2 linked regions of the Marinobacterium aestuarii genome follow. The protein of the gene in region 2 interacts with the protein of the main gene of each other region in a pairwise test. Links are inferred from orthologs where the notes say so. Each region holds a gene or a part of one and is shown on either strand. Other genes may lie near its edges.

What was found.
Region 1: the proteins of ligA (region 2) and leuS interact in binary tests that used the Escherichia coli proteins (3 or more experiments, as listed by UniProt). The link is inferred for Marinobacterium aestuarii from one-to-one orthologs.

Annotation. Positions count from the first base shown.
Region 1 is NZ_CP015839.1:614,409-625,667, reverse strand. Bases 2,027-5,133 are described here. They hold leuS (leucine--tRNA ligase), read left to right. Parts: upstream 2,027-2,336; coding sequence 2,337-4,931; downstream 4,932-5,133. Other genes in these bases: A8C75_RS02685 (LPS-assembly lipoprotein LptE), read left to right, coding at 4,947-5,133; A8C75_RS02695 (zinc ribbon-containing protein), read right to left, coding at 2,027-2,190. Also shown: A8C75_RS02705 (gamma-glutamyl-gamma-aminobutyrate hydrolase family protein), read right to left, coding at 1-641; A8C75_RS02700 (amidoligase family protein), read right to left, coding at 620-1,615; more of A8C75_RS02695, read right to left, coding at 1,645-2,026; more of A8C75_RS02685, read left to right, coding at 5,134-5,432; holA (DNA polymerase III subunit delta), read left to right, coding at 5,429-6,457; A8C75_RS02675 (VOC family protein), read left to right, coding at 7,002-7,448; A8C75_RS02670 (transglutaminase-like domain-containing protein), read left to right, coding at 7,565-8,374; A8C75_RS02665 (transglutaminase family protein), read left to right, coding at 8,451-9,302; A8C75_RS02655 (NAD(P)/FAD-dependent oxidoreductase), read right to left, coding at 9,762-11,039; Na+/H+ antiporter NhaC, read right to left, coding at 11,039-11,259.
Region 2 is NZ_CP015839.1:979,145-990,326, forward strand. Bases 4,678-7,707 are described here. They hold ligA (NAD-dependent DNA ligase LigA), read left to right. Parts: upstream 4,678-5,019; coding sequence 5,020-7,395; downstream 7,396-7,707. Other genes in these bases: zipA (cell division protein ZipA), read left to right, coding at 4,678-4,925; A8C75_RS04325 (transglycosylase SLT domain-containing protein), read left to right, coding at 7,361-7,707. Outside these bases: A8C75_RS04295 (heme lyase CcmF/NrfE family subunit), read left to right, coding at 1-859; A8C75_RS04300 (DsbE family thiol:disulfide interchange protein), read left to right, coding at 874-1,416; A8C75_RS04305 (cytochrome c-type biogenesis protein), read left to right, coding at 1,413-1,913; c-type cytochrome biogenesis protein CcmI, read left to right, coding at 1,913-3,166; more of zipA, read left to right, coding at 3,294-4,677; more of A8C75_RS04325, read left to right, coding at 7,708-8,005; A8C75_RS04330 (YheU family protein), read left to right, coding at 7,978-8,220; A8C75_RS04335 (DUF4126 domain-containing protein), read left to right, coding at 8,293-8,991; A8C75_RS04340 (CBS domain-containing protein), read right to left, coding at 9,392-10,063; mnmC (bifunctional tRNA (5-methylaminomethyl-2-thiouridine)(34)-methyltransferase MnmC2/FAD-dependent 5-carboxymethylaminomethyl-2-thiouridine(34) oxidoreductase MnmC1), read right to left, coding at 10,161-11,182. UniProt on the Escherichia coli protein: DNA ligase that catalyzes the formation of phosphodiester linkages between 5'-phosphoryl and 3'-hydroxyl groups in double-stranded DNA using NAD as a coenzyme and as the energy source for the reaction.

The sequences.
Region 1 (11,259 bases), 360 kb from region 2 along the record:
AGCCGCCGCTGCCCCGCCAGATAGGACAGATATTCCGGATGCCACTGCACCCCCAGAATCAACCGCCCCTGTTCGCACTCCACCGCCTGGACAAAGTTGTCCAGATCCCGCGCGGCGACCACCAGCCCCTGCCCCAGCCGATCGATGGCCTGGTGATGCAGACTGTTGATGGACCAGCGTTCACGTCCCAGCACCCGGCTCAGCACACCCCTGTGCGCACTCAGCGCCGTCTTGCGCGGCAAGGGTGTGCGGAAGTTTGAGGTCTGGCAGCGCAGACCGCGAATATCGCCATGCAGCGAGCCCCCCAGCACCACATTGATCAGCTGGGCGCCGCGACAGATACCCAGCAACGGCAAGCGAGTCTGCAGGGCGTGTTCAATCATTTCTATTTCAAAGCGATCCCGCTCAGGGTCGATCGGCGCTCGGCCGTCATCATGCCCGCCGTACAGCGTCGGATCTATGTCATCCCCGCCGCCGATAACCAGGCCCTGCAGACGGTCGTGACTGTGCTGCTGATAACGGGATGGTGTCAGGCGCAGTGCCTGCCCACCGGCCAGCCAGATCGCCAGACTGCTGGCCCACCAGGCGAAGGCAAGTCCGCCATCCGGGCCTGTAACCCCTATGAGGGGTCGGCCAGCCACAGCTCCACCTTTTCAGACCAGGGTGCTATCCAGTCCGGCAGCGCCCGCTGCCGGTGAACCAGATAATCTCGGCACAGTGCGTCCAACCGCGCGGGGGCCTGTACCAGTGCTTCCACCTGCTGCCAGTCCTGCCAGGCATCCAGCAGGCGCCACTGGGGATTGTCGATATCGGAATTGGGCAGACGGTAATGCAGCGTGGGCCTTGCATTGACCTTTTCATCCGGCACCGCAGCCTTCACCGCTGCCGGATCAAGCCAGGCCAGCAGCGGCAGCATGTCGAGCGCCCGGTTTCGCGTCGGGTTCAGGGCCAGATAATCGCGGATCAGGCCGTCCTGGTCCGGCCAGTAGTCGCTCTGCAGTACCTGCTCGCAATACTCCCGCGAAAAGGGCTGAATAAAGGGGCTCAGGCGTCGTACCAGTGCCGTCTGCTCCCGCGCACCCAGCCAGTCATGCAGGCACAGATAGGCCTTGAGATAACGCACCAGGGTGTGGCTATCCAGCGCCGGCAGTTCGGGGTTGAAGTGCACCCCGAAGGCATAACGGGCGGCACCGTGGGTGCCCAGGGCACCGGCCTCGCGCAATGATTGCACCAGGCTTTCCAGCACCTCCAGGCGGGAAAAGGGAATCGGCGGACAGACGATTTCAAAGGGCACCAGGTTGCTGGCTACGGCCGCCAGCGCCTCAGTGGCCAGGTTCTCCAGTTCGCTGCTGTGACCGTGGCTCTGTTCGCGACCGAGCTTTTTGAGATAGCGCAGGTCCAGCTCCAGACTGAAGCGGCCAAATTCGGTGCCCGCCACGCGCTGCTCACACACCGAGACCCGTTCGACCCGCCCACCGAAGGTAGCCTGAATACAGCGGGCTATATCGTCCAGCTCTATACCGGCCAGCTCGATCTCGACGCCGACGCGCCGCTCCTGGCCCTCACGGGTGAAGTTATGCGCAGGCGTCATAAGAGCACCCACGCGCTTGTGCATGACAGGACATCCTTAAACACCGCTGCGCCTCAGGCCCCGGACCAGGGTTTGGATATACGTCGGAAGAAGCCCTTGCCGCAGGTCTGGCAATCCTCGATGCGAGAGGTTTCAGTCAGTTCCTGAGTCGCGCCACAGTTCAGGCAGGCCAGAGTTCCCACTGTGGCAATTTCGCCACTGAGATAGTCATCTTCGCCGTGGGACAGGCGTTCCCGCAGCGCTTCCTGATCGATGCGGGTCCGATCCGCCAGACCCATCAGCAGCTCACCCAGACGATGCTCCAGAATATTCAGATCAAAATGCAGCCAGGCCGCGATGCCGGCACCGGTTTCATGGGCATAGTAGCCCAGGCGCTTGAGATCACGTTTGAGATAAGCCGTGAGCAGATCCATCTCGTCACGGGTCATTTCTTCGGCGGCCAGCTCCAGCTTGGCTGCTTCCTCTATGCGTTCCTGCAAATAATCCCAGGAACGGATCTCGGCGTTCTCAAGATCGGCCAGTAACCGTTTAAGAATACGGTCGTAGGCCGTGGTGGCCTTGTCGTGTTGCTGTTCCTGCTTGCGGGGATCATCAGTCATATCGTCTCCTAGACCGGGCGCATTCCACTGTTGATGGAGTAGCTTCTATTGTATGCTATGCCGCATGTCACGAACTTTCCATTGAACCAATAGCCGGCATTTCCAGATGCCGGTTTTATTGTCAGAGAATGTCGATTCCTAAATCCATGAACGAACAATACCAGCCCGGGGACATCGAGTCCCAGACCCAGGCATACTGGGATGAGCACGATAGCTTTCGCAGCGACGAAGACCTCACCAAAGAAAAATTCTACTGCCTGTCGATGTTTCCGTATCCCAGCGGTCGTCTGCATATGGGGCACGTGCGCAATTACACCATTGGTGATGTCGTCTCGCGCTACCAGCGCATGCAGGGCAAGAATGTCCTACAGCCCATGGGCTGGGACGCTTTCGGCCTGCCGGCTGAAAACGCCGCGATCAAAAATAATGTCGCACCGGGCAAGTGGACCTACGAAAACATCAGCTACATGCGCAACCAGTTGCAGCAGATGGGGTTTGGTTACGACTGGAGCCGCGAAATCGCCACCTGCCACCCGGAATACTACCGCTGGGAGCAATGGTTCTTTACCCGGCTGATGGCCAAGGGCATGGTCTACAAAAAGGAATCCGAGGTTAACTGGGATCCGGTCGACCAGACGGTACTGGCCAACGAACAGGTGATCGACGGCCGCGGCTGGCGCTCCGGCGCTCTGGTTGAGCGCAAAAAAATTCCGCAGTGGTTCCTGAAAATCACCGACTACGCCGACCAGTTGCTGGACGATCTCGACAAGCTGGAACACTGGCCGGAACAGGTGCGTACCCAGCAGCGCAACTGGATCGGACGCTCCCAGGGCGTGGAGCTGAAGTTTCAGGTCGCGGGCAATGGTGAACTGGAAGTCTTCACCACCCGCCCGGATACCCTGATGGGTGTCACCTATGTGGCCGTAGCGCCGCAGCATCCGCTGGCGCTGCAAGCCGCCGAGAAGAACCCGGCGCTGGCCGCCTTCCTGGAAGACTGCAAGCACACCAAGGTGGCCGAGGCGGATCTGGCCACCATGGAGAAAAAAGGCATGGCGCTGGGTCTGGAAGCAACCCACCCGCTGACCGGTGAAAAGGTACCGGTCTGGACCGCCAACTTCGTACTGATGGACTACGGTTCGGGTGCCGTGATGGCGGTACCGGCCCACGACCAGCGCGACTGGGAGTTTGCCCACAAGTACGGCCTGCCGCTGCGCCAGGTTATCAAGCCGCTGGATCCCGCCACCCCGATCGATATCGAGCGCGAAGCCTTCACCGACAAGGGCGTGCTGATCAATTCCGGCGACTTCTCCGAGCTCGAATTCGAGCTGGCCTTCAAGGCCATCGCCAAGGAACTCGAGCGCAAGGGCAAGGGCCGCACCACCATCAATTATCGCCTGCGCGACTGGGGTGTCTCCCGTCAGCGCTACTGGGGCACGCCCATTCCGGTGATCAACTGCCCGTCCTGCGGCCCGCTGCCGGTGCCGGAAGACCAGTTGCCGGTGGTGCTGCCGGAAGATGTCGACTTTGACGGCGTCGGCTCGCCGATCAAGAAAATGGACAGCTTCATCCAGACAACCTGCCCCGGTTGTGGCGGTGCGGCCGAGCGTGAAACCGATACCTTCGATACCTTTATGGAATCGAGCTGGTACTACGCCCGCTATGCCTGCGCCCGCAGCGACAACGCCATGCTGGATCCCGAACAGGCCAACTACTGGCTGCCGGTGGATCAGTACATAGGCGGCATCGAACACGCCATCCTGCACCTGCTGTATTCGCGCTTCTTCCACAAGCTGATGCGCGACGAAGGCCTGGTCCAATCCGATGAGCCCTTCACCCGCCTGCTGTGCCAGGGCATGGTGCTGGCCGATACCTACTACCGCGAAGACGAAAAGGGCGGCAAGATCTGGATCGCGCCCACCGATGTCGACACCGAAACCGACGACAAGGGCCGCATCATCAGCGCGCGCCTGAAGGCCGACGGTCTGCCGGTGGAACAGGCTGGCGTTTCGAAGATGTCCAAGTCCAAGAACAACGGCATAGATCCGCAGGTCATGATCAACAAGTACGGTGCCGACACCGTGCGCCTGTTCATGATGTTTGCCGCCCCGCCCGAGCAGTCTCTGGAATGGTCCGACTCCGGGGTTGAAGGCGCACACCGCTTCCTCAAGCGCTTGTGGAAACAGGTACACGACCACCTGCAGCAGGGCCAGGACGTGGCCGCGCTGGATACCGCCAGCCTCAGCAACGAGCAGCGCGACCTGCGGCGCAAGGTGCACGAGACCATCGCCAAGGTCAGCGACGATATCGAGCGTCGCCAGACGTTCAACACCGCCATTGCCGCCGTGATGGAACTGTCCAACAGCATCGGACGCTTTGTCGATGTCAGCGAACAGGGCCGTGCCATCACCCGGGAAGCCGTACTGGCGGCTACCCAGTTGCTGTCACCCATAGTGCCGCACATTACCCACCACCTCTGGCAGCAGCTCACCGGCAGCAACGACCTGCTGCACACGCCCTGGCCACAGGTGGATGAAAGCGCCCTGGTGCGTGCATCGCTGGAAATGGTAGTACAGGTCAACGGCAAGATGCGCGCCAAAATCAGTGTCGCCGCCGATGCCGATGAAGATGTGATTCTGCACACCGCCCTGGCGGACGAAAATGTGCGCAAGCACATGGCCGACAAGCAGCTGCGCAAGAAAATTGTAGTGCCGGGTAAACTGGTCAATATCGTTGTAGGCTAAGGACGGGAGAAGGCAATGACTGTGCAATTGAGGCTGATACTGCTGATCGCAACCCTGCTGTTAAGCAGCTGTGGCTTTCAGTTGCGCGGCAGCGCCGAAGTCCCGGTCGCGATGCGCGAACTGGCGCTGCAAATGCCTGCTGGGCGCAGCGCTCTGCGACTCGAACTGAGCCGCACGCTGCGCAGCAACGGCATCGAACTGGCCGCCGTCGCACCCTACACCCTGGAAATTCTCGACGAGAAACAGGGCCGCCGTGTCGCCTCACTGGATGAACGCGTCAAGGCCGACGAATACGAATTGCGCACCGAAGTGCGCTTCCAGATCACCCAGGGCGAACGCTTCCTGATAGCGCCGACCGCGGTACGCACCGAACGGGTCTATACCTACGACGCCGATGCCATTACCGCCAAGAATGCCCAGGAAGCCCTGCTGCGCCGCGAAATGCAGCAGGATATTTCGCGCCAGATCCTGCGTCTGTATATCGCCGCCGGTCAGCCATGAAGCTGAAGCCGGAACAGCTCGGCGCCCGCCTGAAACAGGCTGTGGCGCCGGTCTATCTGGTCACCGGTGACGAACCCCTGCTGGCCGAGGAAAGCTGCGACCTGCTGCGCAAGACATTCCTCGAGCAGGGCTTTACCGAACGCGAAGTCCTGCACGTCGATGGCAGCTTCAAGTGGGAATACCTGCTTGAATGTGCCAGCGCCCTGTCACTCTTTGCCGAACGCAAGATCATCGAACTGCGTCTGGGCAGCCAAAAGCTGAACAAGAACGCCAGCGAGATGCTGCAGCACTATCTGGTCAACCCTGCGCCCGACAACGTACTGCTGATCACGGCCGACAAGCTCGATGCCGGTGCCAAAAAAAGTGCCTGGCTCAAGGCCGTCGACAAGAGCGGCGTGATCGTCGAACTCTGGCCGGTGGAGCCTGCCCAGCTGCCTGAATGGATCCGCCGCCGTGCGGTACAGATGGACATGCGCCTGGACGACAGCGCGGTGGAAGTTCTGTGTCAGCGAGTGGAAGGCAACCTGCTGGCGGCGCGCCAGGAAATGAGCAAGCTACAGCTACTCTACCCCAACAAAACCCTGAGTGCGGACGACGTTATTGATGCCGTCTCGGACAGTTCGCGCTTCGATATCTTCGGCCTGACCGATGCCGCCCTGGGCGCTCAGCCCCAGCGTGTCACCCGCATTATCCAGGTACTGCGTCAGGAAGGCACCGAACCCGCCGTGGTGCTCTGGGCCCTGGCCCGGGAGATACGCACCCTGCATGCCGTACAGCGCGGTCTGCAACAGGGAACCGGCTTCGACAACCTGTGCCAGCAGCAGCGCCTGTTCGGCAAGCGCAAGCAACTGGTACGCAGCACCACCAAACGCCTGTCGCCTGCGACACTCGAAAACCTGTTGCAGCAGGCCGCCGAGGTGGATCGACTGATCAAGGGCGCCCGCGCCGGAGACCCCTGGCTCACCCTCACCTCGATTCTGCTACACCTGGCCGGTACCGCCCTGCCGCTGGATGCCACCGGCTAACCCATTGCCACCCCGCGTTATTCATTCGAATACCCCCATAGCCAATCCCCATATTCCGTGCCTTTTCCCGCGCTTTGCCCTGCCTTTGCAGCGGTGATTATCCGCTGATCAAAAAACAGCCTGTTTCCCGTCCACCCCGTGCGGCAGCACTTAACCCAGTTACCCATAAGTTACGCACAGGTCTACCCCGAAAAACTGTGGATAAACTTAAAAATCCTAATCGGAAAAGTTTCCGAATGGGCTTGACAGCGAACCTTTGACCAGCCCGTTTTTCTGCACATATACACAGCGCAAGTTGCTGAAAAACTGACTTTTTTGTCGTTCAAAAAACGCACGCATCAGGCAATACGCCGGCTCTGCGCTGTTGTGGATGGGTACTCATACCTTATGCACAATCTTATACACAGTATTCGGGGATAAGATTACAGACCGGCGCCCGCTCAGAGTTTTCCAGTACAGTAATCTTGTCCACACACAGGCCCGATCAACAGCCAGGGTGTATAACTAATTAGGATCCAGACGTTCATTAGCTTGGGAGTACTCCATGCCCGCCGCCGCCCGAATTACCCACATAGCCCTGCACGTTACCGACATGGCTGCCTGCGTTGCCTTCTACCGTCAGTTCTGTGGCATGCAGCTGATCCACGAACGCCACAGCCATACGCAGACCATCAGCTGGATGGCCGAACCCGGGCGTGAGCGTGACTTTATTTTCGTACTGATGAATGGTGGTCAGGATCTGCGGCTACCGGACAACGACTACCGTCATTTCGGCTTCGCGCTGAAGAGCCGTGACGCCGTCGACGACATTGCGCAGCAGGCGGCCGATGCCGGCTGTCTGGTCTGGGCACCAAGGGACGAACCCTTCCCGGTGGGCTACTACTGTGGTCTGCGCGATCCTAACGGCAACTATGTTGAGTTCAGCTACGGCCAGCCACTGGGACCCGGGGCAGAAGACTTTGACAGGCTGCAGGAGGGCAGCCCCAACTGAATCTCTTGCTGCCCTTGCCGGGGCCCAACAAAGGAGTACGTTACGCAGGTGCAAAACCTGTACAGTTAACAGGTTATCAGGCGATTTATGCCGACATCTTTCAAAGGAAGAGGCCTATGTGGTTAAGAACCAGCTGTGATCTGACCTTCGACATTACGGTGCCAACACCCTTTGTACTGATGCTGCGTCCCCGCAGCGGTGCCCAGCAATGGATTGCCAGCGAACAATACAAACTGGTCCCCAGTGTGCCTGTGTTCGAATTCACCGATAACTACGGCAATCTGTGCCAGCGCCTGATTGCCCCACCCGGCGCCTTTGGCATTCATACCGCAGCCGAGGTCATGACGTCGGACCATATAGACCGCGCCCCCCGCGCCCGCTTCGTCGAAATACAGAACCTGCCCGAGTCCGCACTCAACTACCTGCTGCCCAGTCGCTATTGTGAATCAGACCGTTTTAGCCAGATGGCCAACAGTATCACCGCAGGCTACGCACTGGGCTACGATCAGGTGGCCGCGATCGAAGCCTGGTTGCGCGACACTATTGCCTATGAGCCCGGCAGCAGCGATATCCAGATTTCGGCGACCGAGGTTAACACGCGGGGATATGGCGTATGCCGTGATCTGGCACACCTGGGCATTGCGCTCTGTCGCAGCCTGAGCATCCCTGCGCGCATGGTGGTAGGCTACTTGCATAATCTGGAGCCCATGGATCTGCACGCCTGGTTCGAGGCTTATGTCGCCGATCGCTGGTATACCTTTGATGCCACCCAGGCCCAGCTGCACGGCGGCTACGTTGCCATCGGCTATGGCCGGGATGCCGCCGATGTCGCCGTCTACAACCAGTTTGGTCCGGCACTCTATCCCCGGCAACAGCAGGTGCAGGTGCAGCAGATTGATGAACAGGGATATGCCCACGGAGGCTGATCCTGCTCAACAGCTGAACGCCAGCAACAGAAGTTGCCTGATTAACCTCGCTCAGCACCCACTTCGGGATTACATTATGCAGCGCTACAAGATCGTGCATCACACCTACTACAACTTCTCCGACGAGGTCTCGCTGGGCGAACACACACTGCTGCTGCGACCGCGCGAAGACCATGAACTGCGCATCCAGGCGTTTTCCCTCGACATCAGCCCGGCGGCCACGCTGCTGTGGCACCGCGACGTGGAAGACAATTCCGTCGCCCTGGCCAGTTTCAGCCAGCCCTGCCGCCAGCTGGTCGTCAAAAGCGAAGTTATTATTCAGCAATACAACGAAGCCCCTCTGGATTTCCTGGTGTCGGACTACGCACTGAGCTACCCGTTCAGCTACCAGCCCAATGACGAACCTATGCTGGCGCCCTACCATACGCTACCCGATGTACACACCAGCGCCCTGCTGCGCGCCTGGATCGGCAACTTCTGGCAAGCAGGAGAGAATATCCAGACCTACAGCCTGCTGCAGCGCATCGCCGAGCATATTTACCAGACTCTGAGTTATCGCGTGCGCGAAGAACCCGGCGTACAGAGCGCCCGCCAGACGCTGGAATACGGCACCGGTTCCTGCCGCGACTTCGCCGTGCTCTTTATGGAAGCCGCCCGCTACCTTGGACTGGCGGCCCGCTTTGTCAGCGGTTACCTGCACGCAATACTGTCTGCGGACAGCAACGGCGCCACCCATGCCTGGGCCGAAGTCTATTTGCCCGGCGCCGGCTGGAAGGGGTTTGACCCCACCATCGGCAAGATCGCCGGCACCGACCATATCGCCGTCGCCGTCGCCCGCCTGCCCCATGCGATCCCCCCCATCGCAGGCTCCTACCGCGGCAGCGCCACCGCCACCCTGGATGTCGGTGTCTGGGTAACCAAAGTTTAGGGTCGGCGGGTGATCTGGCGTTCAAAAAAGCCCGCAAGTCCCCTAACAGGCTGTTGGAAAGCATTAGCGAGGCAGCTAGCGCAATAAATGAGGGAGCTTATGGCTTTACTCACCAGGGCATTAACCGAAAGGAAGCAGAAGCTCATGACCAACGACCTTATCAATTAAGTCATAAGGGACTTTGTACTGTTTTCCCTTGTACTTGACGAGCGCATATTCAAAGCACATTTTTATAATGGTGCATTCAATAATATTAGCGCCATCGGTTATACGAACGATATTGTAGGTATGCAGTTTAAGGGCCATTATAAATCCTGTTTTTTAGTATGACCTTTCACATTCCATCCAAACTGAACGAAGCAGCTTAGTGGCCCCGGCAAGCCATTCCAATGGCTGCGGCAGAGGTCTTTGCGGCCCGACCGCCAGACTCGGTGAAAAGCCCCCACTTTAGGCGCTAACTTAGAAGCGATCGACGCGATAGGGTTGCGGATCAATTGGCGGCGCCTCCCCCGACATCATGCTGACCACCAGCTCTGCGCTGATTGCCGCCTGGGTCAGGCCCAGGTGCTGGTTGCCGAAGGCGAACCACAACCGCTCGTGCAGCGGGTGCCGGTCGATCACCGGCAGCGAATCCGGCAGCGTGGGGCGGTGTCCCATCCATTCCCGTGTCTTGAGCGCCGGATCCGCCAGTGCCGGCAGCAGCGCCTGACTGTGATGACGCAACACCCGGAAACGGCGTGCGAAGGGCTTGAGTTTGAGGCCGCCGAGCTCGGTAAAGCCGACTGCGCGCAGACCGGAGTCCAGCGGACTCATGACGAAACGCCGCTCCGCCGACCCGATCGGCCTGTTGAGCCCCGTACCCACACCCTCGATGCTCAGGTGGTAGCCGCGCTCGGCTTCCAGCGGTACCTCAATACCGACGCCCTGCAGCAGCGGTTTACTCCAGGCACCGGCGCAGACCAGCACCTGGTCGAAGTGCAGCACCCCCGTGCCGGTCTGCAGGCCAACACCGTCATTGTCGGGCACCAGCTTCTCGACTGCCTGCTGCACGAACTCTCCGCCCCGTGCCTGCAGAGCCTTGAACAGCTCCAGACACAGGCTGTAGGGGTCACGTACCTGGCAGGCATCGGGAAAATAGAGTGCATGGCTGACAGTGCCGGCCAGCGCCGGCTCCAGCTCGGCCAATCGGGCACCTCGCACCAGTTCCGTGCGGATATTCCACTGCCGTAGCTCCTCGGCATGACGGCGGGCAACATCAAGCCGGTTAGACGATTCCCACACCAGCAGATAGCCGGATCGGCACAGCTGTGCGCTGGCACCGATATCCTTGAGGCAGCGTTGCCAGGCCGGAACTGCCGCTCGATTGAGTGCGACCAGTCCATCCCGCGAGCGGGCGACTTGCGCCGGGCAGGCCGCCATGCCGAAGCGCAGCAGCCAGGGCAGGATACGATGCAGATAGCGCAGCGGCAGCGCCAGCGGCCCGCGGGGGCTGAACCACAGGTGCAGCGCTGAACGCAGTGTCTTCCCGGTGGACAACGGGTTGATCAGCTCGGTGGCGATATATCCAGCATTGCCGAAGGACGCGCCCTTGCCGGGTGCCTCCCGATCAATCAGGGTGACCCGGTACCCCTTGCGCTGAGCTTGCAGGGCACAACAAAGTCCCACAACCCCGGCGCCGATGATGGCGACGGTCGCAGGTTCGGAGCCGGTACACGATGCAGAATCAGGGACCTGCATCAGATGACTCCTGCGGCGTTGCTGGCTAGCTCAGTGGTCGCCGGTTCGCCGTTTTGCGGATCGGCATCATCGGACTCGGCGCGTCGGGAGAACCAGCCGGTCTGGGCATAGATAATCCCGATGGCCGGCGACAGCCAGCAGGCAAAGGCCAGCGGCGCATACAGCATATTGCTGAAATCGCCGGACACTACCGTCAGTCCCAGCGCGCCTATGACAAAGG
Region 2 (11,182 bases):
GCTGGGCACGCTTTATCCGTTGCTGATCGATGCCCTGGGCATGGGCAAGATTTCGGTCGGACCACCGTACTTCAACAGCCTGTTTGTGCCGCTGATGTCGCTGCTGGTGCTGTTTATGAGCGTGGGTACCGTATCGCGCTGGAAGCAAAGCCAGGCTAAGCAGATCTCCCTGGTGCTCTGGCTGCCGGCCGTGCTGGCGATTCTGTGCGGCATTGCCACCCCCTTGCTGATGGATGGCAGCTTCAATTTGGTGGCGGCCGCGGCTATGGCGCTGGCCTACTGGGTATTCTTCAGCCAGCTGCGTGATCTGTACGCCAAGGTGCGCAGCAAGCGCCGCTTGCGCGATGGCCTGCGCAGTCTGTCACGCAGCTATTGCGGCATGGTCGTGGCCCATACTGGCATCGCCGCCGTAGTGGTGGGCGTTACCATGGTGTCGCTCTACAGCGAAGCCCAGGATCTGCGCATGGCGCCGGGTGACAAGGTCGAGTTCGGCCAGTATTCCTTCATCTTTGATGGTGTGCGCGAGCAGCAGGGTCCGAACTATGTATCGGACATGGCCCGCATCCGGGTACTGAAAAACGGCGAAGCCTATAGTGAAATGTTCCCGGAGAAGCGCTTTTACAAGGCACGGGGCAGTGTCATGACGGAGGCTGCCATCGATGGCTGTCTTTTCCGCGACCTTTATGTGGCCATGGGTGAGTCCCTGGGTGATGGTGCCTGGGCTGTGCGCGTGCAGCACAAACCCTTTGTGCGCTGGCTCTGGCTGGGCGGTCTGCTGATGACCCTCGGAGGCCTGCTGGCCGCAACAGACCCGCGTTATCGCAAACAGGCGCGCCGCAAGGCGCCTGTCGCGGCCTGATATCAAGGATTCTGATGATGCTAAGACGATTGCTGGTTTTTATTCCGTTGGTCATTTTCGTGACGGTCGCTGCGTTTCTCTGGCGCGGTTTGCAGCTGGATCCGGCCGAGCTGCCTTCGGCGCTGATCGGCAAGCCCGTGCCTGCCTTCAGCCTCAGCTCGGTGTTCGACGAAAACACTCTGCTGACCCAGGAACAGCTCAAGGGCAAGCCTGCGCTGCTGAATGTCTGGGCCACCTGGTGCCCGACCTGCAAGCAGGAGCACGAGCAGCTCAACCGTATCGCCCGTAACGAAGGCGTGACCATCTACGGTATCAACTACAAGGATGATCGTGCCAAGGCACAGGACTGGCTGACCCGTTACGAGGATCCCTATGTCCTCAATATCTACGATGACAAGGGTTTGCTGGGGCTAGATCTCGGCGTTTATGGTGCGCCTGAAACCTATATTCTCGACAAGGATGGCATTATCCGTTATCGCCATGTGGGCGAGGTTAACGAGAAGGTCTGGGCCAAGCTGCGCGGCCTGATGCAGGATCTGGAGGGGAGCGGCTCATGAGGCATCTGTTAATCGCGTTGCTGCTCTGGTTGCCGCTGACGGCTCTGGCTGCCATCGACAGTTTCGAGTTCAGCGATGAGGCGACCCGGGAGCGTTTTTACAGTCTGACCGCCGAACTGCGCTGCCCCAAATGTCAGAACCAGAATATCGCCGACTCCAACTCGCCCATTGCCCAGGATCTGCGTAACGAGATTCACCGCATGCTGCAACAGGGTGATTCGGATCAGGACATCGTCGACTTCATGGTGGCGCGCTATGGCGAGTTTGTACTCTATCGCCCGCGTGTCACCGCCCAGACGCTGGTGCTCTGGTATGGCCCCTTTGGCCTGCTGGCCATAGGGGCGCTGGTCGTACTGGTCATGACACGCAGGCGCAAAAAAGCGCCTCGCCCGGGTGTCTCTGCGAGCTCGGAGCCGGGCCCGCTTGAGCCGGTGGAGCCTTTGTCGGACGCCGAGCGGCAGCGGTTGGATGAATTGCTTAAACAGGATGAGAAATAATGGTGGGTCTGTGGACCGGAATAGCTCTGTTGACACTCTGTGCGCTGGGCATAGTGCTGTTGCCCCTGCTGCGTGCGCGCAGGCTGCAGCAGCAGGAAGTGGCCGAGGATCGTGACCGGCAGAATATCGATATCTATCGCGAGCGCCTGTCTGAGCTGGAGGAAGAAAAGGCCCAGGGCAATCTGGCCCAGCCCGAGTTCGATGAGCTGAAGCTGGAGCTTGAGCGCAGCCTGCTGCAGGACGTGGGCGATACCGAAGCCGCGCTGCGGGTGTCGAAAATCAGTAGCATGCAGGTGATCACGGTGTCCGTGATGGCGGTGCTGCTGGTGATCAGTTCACTGGGGCTTTATGCGAAGCTTGGCAGTGCCCCGCGGCTTGAGCTGGCGCTGGAACGTCAGGCGCAGCCAGATCCGTTTGAGGGCCGTACGCCGACGCTGGAGGAAGCCCTGTCGCGACTGGAGCACGAACTGGAGGTCACGCCGGAAAATGTCGAGGGCTGGTATCTGCTGGCCACCACCTACATGGGGGCGGGGCGCTACGACGACGGCATCGCCGCCTTCAAGCAGGTGCTGGCGCGGCTGCCGCAGGATGCGCCGCAGTATATTGGTGTTATGGGACAGTACGCCCAGGCGCTGTATTTCGCCAATGGTGGCAAGATGAATGACGCGGTGCGCGAGCAGGTGGCGGCCACATTGCAGCGTAATCCCGGCGAAATAACCGCCCTGGGGCTGCTGGGCATAGATGCGTTCGAACAGCAGCGCTATGCCGAAGCCATCGATTTTTGGTCCCGGGCGCTGGCCCAGGCTGAGCCTTCCGCGGCTGAGTCACTGCGTGCCGGTATTAGTCGTGCCCAGCAGGAACTGCGGGCGCTGGGCGAGCCTGTACCTGAAGTTGCAGGCATCGAGCCTGCGGAAATTCGACTGGCGGTGCGCCTGGCCGAAGGCCTTGGCGCGACCCTGGAACCGGATCAGGCAGTCTTCATCTTCGCCCGCCCGGTAGGAGGACGCATGCCGCTGGCGGCGGTCAAGCTCAAGGTATCGGACTTGCCGCTGGAAGTGGTGCTTGATGATACCCTGGCGATGACGCCCCAGGCGCGCTTGTCTGGTGTGGATGAGGTCGAGGTTGGAGCGCGCATTTCCCTGACGGGCACACCTGAGCCCAAAGCGGGTGATCTGTTCGCGATTCTGAGTCCTGTTTCGGTGCGTGGACAGACGCAAGCGATTGATCTGGTTATTGATCAGGTTGTGGAGTAGTCGTCGCTCGGTCTATAGTTGCATCTGTTATTGCCGGGGCGACCTAGTCGCTCTGGCGAGATAAAGTAGTCGGTGGCCAGAGTTCGACTGGGCGCCAGTCAAAAAACTTTGAGATAGCAGCGGATTTATGGAGATCAGCCTCAGAGAGTGGCTTGTCGTCGGCGGTGTGATTGTCATTGCGCTGATCATCTTTGATGGCTGGCGTCGTGTGCGTGGTGGCCGCAACAGTTTGCGCATGGATATTGATCGCAAGCTGCGTGACCTGCCGGAAGAGCCCGTGGAGCCTTCGAGCAATCCTGAATTGCCTTACGGCGGTGCCAGACCCATCAGTGGCCAGGTGCCGGAGTTTGTGCCCAAGCGCAAGCCCGGTGCTGCCTATGCCGCGAAAATGGCCGCCACGGCCAAGGCTGCGGATGAGTCGGCAACGGAACCCGCTGAACGTATTGAGCCGACCTTCGGCTTTAGTGCCGAGTCTCGCCAGCAGGGGCAGCCCCGCGTGGCTGAGCCCGCGCGTGCGTCGGCGCCTGAGTCATCAGCACTCGAGCCTCAGGCCCGTGGGGCATCGGATTTCCGTGCACCGCTGCGCGCTGGCACAGAGGCCGACGGGCAGGCGGGTACAGAGTCCCGCGTCGAGCAGCGCATTGAACCCGACAGCGATGCTCAGTCTGCTGTGCAGCCCCCTGCTGCCCGGCCTTCCGTTGAGCACGCCTCTGCTAACCAGGTCGCTGTTAATCAGGCAGCGGTACCGCCGGCAGCTGCGCCACGGGCTGAAAGCCACGTCTCTTTTGATGCAGACCCCCTGTTTGACGAACCGACAGAGGAAGACTATCCGGCACCGCGCAGGGCGTCTTTTGCGGCGTTGGAGCCTGAAGCTGACGACAGTCACGCAGCAAGTGCTGATGCCAAGTTGCCTGAAGCTGCTGATGCCAAGTCTGCGGCGGGCTCTGGGCGAAATTATCCACAAAGCGCGGTACAGAAACCCGCTGAGGAAGTTCCTCAGCACGTCTCCCGGGGTTTTTCACCGGAGATGGGCGAAACCGACCCGCTGTTTGATGATCTGCCCGTAGCGCCAGCACTGGACCTGGAAAAACCGATTCCGCTGCTGATGGAGCGCAATCGTCAGCCCAAACGCGCCAGCGCTTCGGCCGAGAGTGCAGCGGGGTCGTCCAGTTCGAAAGCGCCGGCTGCGCCCCAGCAGGATTTGCTGTTCGGCAATGCACCGGAACAGCCTGAGCCAGCAGGCAGCCGTGGGCGTGCCGCCGAACCTGCAGCGCCTCAGGCGCGCACGGGCGATAGCTCGGCGGCTGCGCCGAACCCGGACAGCGTTCTGGTTATCACCGTTGTTTCCAGTGTGCCAGAGGGCTTGCCCGGTGCCTTGCTGTACAAGATCATCAGCGCCTGTGATCTGCACTTCGGTGACATGGATATTTTCCATCGCCACGAGGATGGCAGTGACACAGGGCCGGTGCAGTTCAGCATGGCCAACGCGGTCAACCCCGGCACCTTTGATCTGGCGACCATCGATGAGATGACCACCCAGGCCGTGACTTTTTTCATGTCCATGCGAGAGCCACGGGATGTGATGAATGCCTTTGAGTGCATGCTGGCGACGGCCGAGACACTGGCGCGGCATCTTGACGGTGACCTGCTGGATGAAAATCGCTCGGTGCTGCGCCCGCAGACCAAGGAACATTATCGTCAGCGCATTCGTGATTTCGAAATGCACAACCGGTCCCGCCGGGGCGGCTCGCGCGTCTGAGCCTGAGCCGCCTGCGCGCTTATAGCCGCGCTGAGCCCGCCGCTTCAGGCCCTCTCCCTGTCCCACAATTTCTTTTCAGGATGACTCTGATTCCATGTGTTCGGCTGTAACGATTGAGCAGGAGCTGCGGCAACTGCGTGATGCCCTTAATCACCATAACTACCGCTACTATGTGCTCGACGACCCCGAGTTGCCGGATGCCGAATATGATCGTCTGTTTCAGCGCCTCAAGGCACTGGAAACCGAACATCCCGAGCTGATTAGCGCAAGTTCCCCGACCCAGCGGGTTGGCGCCAGGCCGCTGTCGGCCTTTAGCCAGGTACAGCACGAAATACCGATGCTGTCGCTGGATAACGCCTTTAATGCCCAGGAACTGCGCGACTTCGTACGCCGGGTGCAGGAGCGCCTCAAGTTATCCAGCGGTGATGAGATCGCCTTTGCCTGTGAGCCCAAGCTGGATGGTATTGCCGTCAGCGTGCTCTATGAAGACGGGCTGCTGGTTAGGGCCGCGACGCGGGGAGATGGCACCACCGGTGAGGATATCACCCAGAACGTGCGCACCCTGCGCAGTGTGCCGCTGCAGCTCAATGGCACCGACTGGCCGGCGAGACTTGAAGTGCGAGGCGAAATTTACCTGCCCAAGGCCGGTTTCGACGCGCTGAATGAACGCCAGCGCGAGCGGGACGAAAAAACCTTTGTAAATCCGCGTAATGCCGCCGCCGGCAGCCTGCGTCAGCTGGATGCCCGCATTACGGCGGACAGGCCGCTGGAGATGTGCTGCTACAGCACCGGTATCGTCTCAGATGACGCAGTACTGCCTGAGGGACATTTCGAAACCCTGCAGTTGCTGCACCGCTGGGGCTTTCGTATCAATGCGCACATGCGCTTGGTACAGGGTGCCGAAGGTTGCCTGGAGTACTACGAGGATCTCGCCGCCCGGCGTGACAGCCTGAGCTACGACATTGACGGCATAGTGTTCAAGGTGAACGATCGGGCGCAGCAGGAACAGCTGGGCTTTATCTCCCGGGCGCCGCGCTGGGCCATCGCCCACAAGTTTCCCGCCCAGGAAGAAATGACCAAAGTACTGGCGGTGGAGTTTCAGGTGGGTCGCACCGGTGCGGTGACGCCGGTGGCGCGACTGGAGCCGGTGTTTGTCGGTGGTGTGACGGTCAGCAACGCCACGCTGCACAACATGGACGAAATCGCCCGTCTGGGGCTCTGTGTTGGCGATACAGTGGTGGTGCGCCGGGCAGGGGATGTGATTCCCCAGGTGGTGCAGGTGGTGACCGAGCGACGCAGCGGTGCAGAGACGCCGGTCACTGTGCCCGAGACCTGCCCCGAATGTGGCTCTCAGGTTGTGCGCAACCAGCTGGTACGCATGGTAAAGGGCAAGGAAGAGCTGGTTGATGGCACCGGCTTTCATTGCGTCGGGCGTCTCGCCTGCCGGGCGCAGCTGTCCCAGGCCATTATTCATTTTGTCTCGCGGCGCGCCCTGGATATCGACGGTCTTGGAGACAAGAGCGTTGAGCTGCTGGTCGAGCGTGAACTGGTGCGCTCACCGGCCGACCTGTACCGCCTGGGTATCAGTGATTTCATGACGCTGGAAGGCTTTGCTGAAGTCTCGTCAGCCAACCTGTACCATTCGATTCAGGCCAGCAAGCAGGTGCCATTACCGCGCTTCATTTATGCCCTGGGTATCAGCGAAGTGGGTGAAGGCACGGCGCGGGTGCTGGCACAGAATCTGGGCAGCCTGGAACGCGTCGCAGCGGCCTTGCCGCTGTTGCTGACCTGCCTGCCCGAGGTAGGGCTGGGTGTGGCGCGGGAGATCGCCGGATTCTTTGGCGATGAGCATAACCGTCAGGTGATTACGGACCTGGCGGAGCTCGGCGTAGTGCCCCAGGGCAGTGGTGAGCTGGGGGCTGTGTTGCGCGGCAGCGTAACCCTGGCTGATTTGCTGGTGAAGCTGAAGATCGACAAGGTCGGCCCGGTGATGGCCCAGCATCTGGCCCATCACTTTGGCTCGCTGCAGGCCCTGTTGCAGGCGGATGCTGCTCAGCTGGACGCCGTGCCCAAACTGTCCAAGGCTGCCTGTCTCAACCTGCGCCACAAGCTGCAGGACGCTGATTGGTGTGCGCAGGCGCGGGCCATCGAAGCGCAGCTGCTGGCGTTTGGCATGCACTGGAGCTGCGAAGCCGAGCGTGCCGATGAATCCGAGGCGGCGGCTGAACCCCTCGCCGGTCAGACATGGGTGCTGACCGGGACCCTGGAACTCATGACGCGGGATCAGGCCAAGGCTTATCTGCTATCGCTCGGCGCCAAGGTGTCGGGCAGTGTATCCGCAAAAACCGACTGTGTGGTTGCAGGTCCTGGTGCCGGCTCCAAGCTGGCAAAGGCGCAGTCACTGGCGGTCAAAGTGATTGATGAAGGAGAATTCGTTGAACAGCTCCAGCACTACGGTATTACCCATTAAACGCCTGATCCTGCTGGCTCCTGTCGTCTGGCTGGCCGGATGCGCATCTGTCACGCCCTCCTGGGCCCCCGGCTGGGCAGGCGGTAGCGAGGCTGCCACCGTCGAGACTGCTACCGTCGAGATGGCCACACCTGCAACCTGTACGCTGCTCGAACGCCAGGGCCCGCTGCGTGTGGCGCTGCAGGATACCCGGAGCAAGTGGGGGCTGGAACCTGCGGTCGCCCTGGCGCTGCTGGAGCCGCCGCTGGGAGGCGGGCGCAAGCGCCATGTGCTGCCCTTCGGCAATACCTGGGATGAGTACCGCATTGCCGAGAGTAACTGGTCGGCCACAACCGATGACATCGCGGATGCGGTGGACTTCCTCGGCTGGGGTGTGGCACGCAATCGCCAGATGCTGCAGCTGGATATCCAGCAGGTAGATGCACTTTATCTGGCCTACCGTCTGGGACCCGGTGCCTACAGCCAGGGCGTGCACAAGGGTATCTGGATCGAGAAGGAAGCCGAGCGCGTGGCGGCAAGAGCCAGACAATATAGTGACGAGCTGCAGCGTTGCCCCGAGCTGGTGGATTCCAGTCGCTGGGAATGGCGGCGACTCTGGAGCTGGTGGTGATTATTCCCCATGGTGAGTTATCGCCCGAGACTCTGGATAACCTGATCAGCGAGTTTGTCACCCGTGATGGTACCGACTACGGTGAGCAGGAAACGCCCCTGGCGAGCCGGATAGGGCAGGTGCGCCAGCTGCTGCAGCGCGGCCAGGTGGTTATACTGTTCAGCGAAAGTACAGGGCTGTGCAATATAGTGGCAAAGGACCAGCTGGAAAAATAAGCCTGTTCCGTGGTCATATTTATTGAGCGGACGCTTTCCCCTTTTTTACTCATTGCCTAAATCGGAGGCGCTATGGATCAGCTAGAGCAAATCACCCAAATGATTGCCCTGTCCATGGGCCTGGCCTGGGCCAGTGGTATCAATCTGTACGCCACCCTGCTGATGCTGGGGGTGCTGTCCAACACCGGCAATATAGTGTTGCCGCCTGGGCTCGAGGTTGTTGGCGACCCCATGGTGCTGATGGCCGCGGGCTTGATGTACTGCGTCGAGTTTTTCGCCGACAAGATACCGGGCGTCGACACCGGCTGGGATACCCTGCATACCTTTATCCGTATTCCCGCAGGCGCTGCGCTGGCGGCGGGGGCCGTGGGCGAGATTGGCCTGCCGGTGGAACTGGCCGCCGCCATTGTGGGCGGCTCGCTGGCGACTGCGACCCATGCGGCCAAGGCCGGCAGCCGGGTGCTGATCAATACCTCGCCGGAACCCTTCAGTAACTGGACGGCGTCCGTGGCTGAAGACGTGATGGTCGTCGGCGGTATCTGGGCGGCGCTGTACAACCCCTGGCTGTTTATCGCCGGTCTCATTGTATTCGTGCTGCTGCTGGTGTGGCTGCTGCCCAAGGTCTGGCGTGGCGTGAAGCGGGTGTTTCGTTTCCTGACGCGGCTCTTTGGCGGCGGTGGCGATGAGGTCGCGCCGCTGCACTCGAGTTCAGGCTCTGGTTCTAGTCCAGGCTCAAGCCGGGCCCTGCCGGGCGAACGCCCGCGCCACTGAAACAGGGAAAGAGCCGGTTGGACGAGTAAGTTAAAGGTGCAAGGTAAAAGGCGCAAGGGAGAGAAGAAAGAGCGGTCGGCTTGAGTGCTTTGAATTACGAATAACTAATCCCGAATCACGTGCCTTGCCGTTGGTTATTAGTAAATAGTAAATAGTTATTGGTAATTGGTGGGTTGGCCTTGCACGCTGATCACGAATCACGAATCACGAATCACGAATCACGAATCACGAATCACGAATCACGAATCACGAATCACGAATCACGAATCACGAATCACGAATCACGAATCACGAATCACGAATCACGAATCACGAATCACGAATCCGCTTGCTACTTTCACCTTTCACCTTTCACCTTTCACCTTTCACCTCGCCCTTTCCTCTGCCACTTCGTCCTGAATCAGGCCCAGCCTTCGATGTGAGCGCCGGTAATCAGCAGGCGTAGCAGGTCGGTGCGGGTCACAATACCGACCAGCTTGTCCTCTGTATCGACGATGGGCATAGCGCCCAGATCAAACTCGACAAAACTTGCCGCCAGGTGCGATGCATCGGTTTGGGGGGATGCTGCCAGCAGGTGGCGGCCATGAATGGCGGCGACCGGGCTTTGCGGTGGCAGCGCCGTCTGGTGCAAATCCCGGCTGCTGAGCATGGCCAGCGGGCGCTGTTCGGCCGAGATGATAACCAGGTGTTCAATATGCAGACGCCGCATGCGCTCGCGGGCTTCGCCTATGGGGGTGTCGGGGCTTATGTGCTGCACCGGGCTTGTCATTATCTGGGCGGCTAGCAGCTGCGGTGCCTTGCGCTGTGCAGCGGTGTCTTCAGCGGATTTCTCACTGGCTGCATAGGCGCGCTGGGCGGGCTGCTGTGTCGATCGGGTGCCTGTCTGGGTCTTGTTGCGCTGAGCCGAGTCCGGCAGTTTGAAACGCTCGGCTTCGGTTTCCACGCGCTGTTCTTCCCCGGCAGCGGCATGGGTGGCCTTGATAGGTTCGATGCTGTCGACGCCGCCGGGCTTGAACAGCGCCCGCACCGGGGTCTGGATCCGGTACCCCTGATCGTAGATGACAAGTGCCATATTGCCTCCTCGCGGTAGCTGCGGTGTGGCTGAGAGCCCCGGTCCTCGGGCGGACGATTCATCCTCAGAGTGGGTTTCCACCATTCACCACTTCCCACTATATCGACCCGCGGATCAGATTCTTGATGATAAAGCGTGCCGGGCTTAGCGCCTCGGTGAGGGTGCGTCCCAGTGGCAGCGGTTCATTGCAGATCAGGCTCGCCAGCAGTTCGCCGCCAATGGGGCAGGTCAACAGCCCTTTGGAGCCGTGGCCGACACTCACATAGAGTCCGGGGTAATGGCAGGGTTCAGTGTCGAAGCGCCACTTTCGGTCCTGGCGCAGGCGCGCATAGTCTTCTGTGAAACGCTCGGCATCGGGCGCGGGTCCGACGATGGGCAGATAGTCCGGCGTGGAGCAGCGAAACGCCACCCGGCCCTGCAGCGGCTGTTGTGCCAGTGCTGCACCCAGGGCCGGCAGGGTTTTGCTCAGGGTGGCGAGGTTGCTCTGGTGATCCTGGTCGCGGATATCGGTATCGCTGTCGTGCAGGTCGAAGGTGGCGCCAAAGCAGTAAGTCCCGTTCATGGCGGGCGGAATATAGCCATCGCCGCAAACCACGGTCCGCAGCGCAGGTTCTGTCGCCGGCGCCGGGGCTTCACTGACCTGGCCGCGAATGGACTTGAGCGGCAGCTGGGCGAGGGGAGGCAGTGCCTTGGCGGCCCCTGCGGTGGCAACGATGACCGCCGCGGCCAGATAGCGCTCGCCGCTGTCGCATAGGGCCTGCCAGCGCTGCGCGTCCTGCTGATATTCCAATGCCTCTACAGTCACCTCGGTTTCAAGGCTGATCAGCGGATGCTGCAGCAGCGCCTGGCACAGGTCCACCGGCGATACCCAGCCGGCAGTGGGGAAAAACAGGCCGCTGTGGGGCGTGTCGCTGCCTGCCAGTGAGCTGGCCTCGGCGGCGCTGACCCCATGCACCAGAGTCGTGGGGTAAGCACCGGCGTCGAGCAGTTGACCCTGGCGATTGGCTTCCTTGTCGCTCTGAGCCAGTTGCAGCAGTCCGCAGGCCTGCCAGCTGTGTGCTGGCAGTAACCCTTCTGCGCTCAGCTGTTGCAATAGATGGCGGCTGTAGTCGAGCCCGG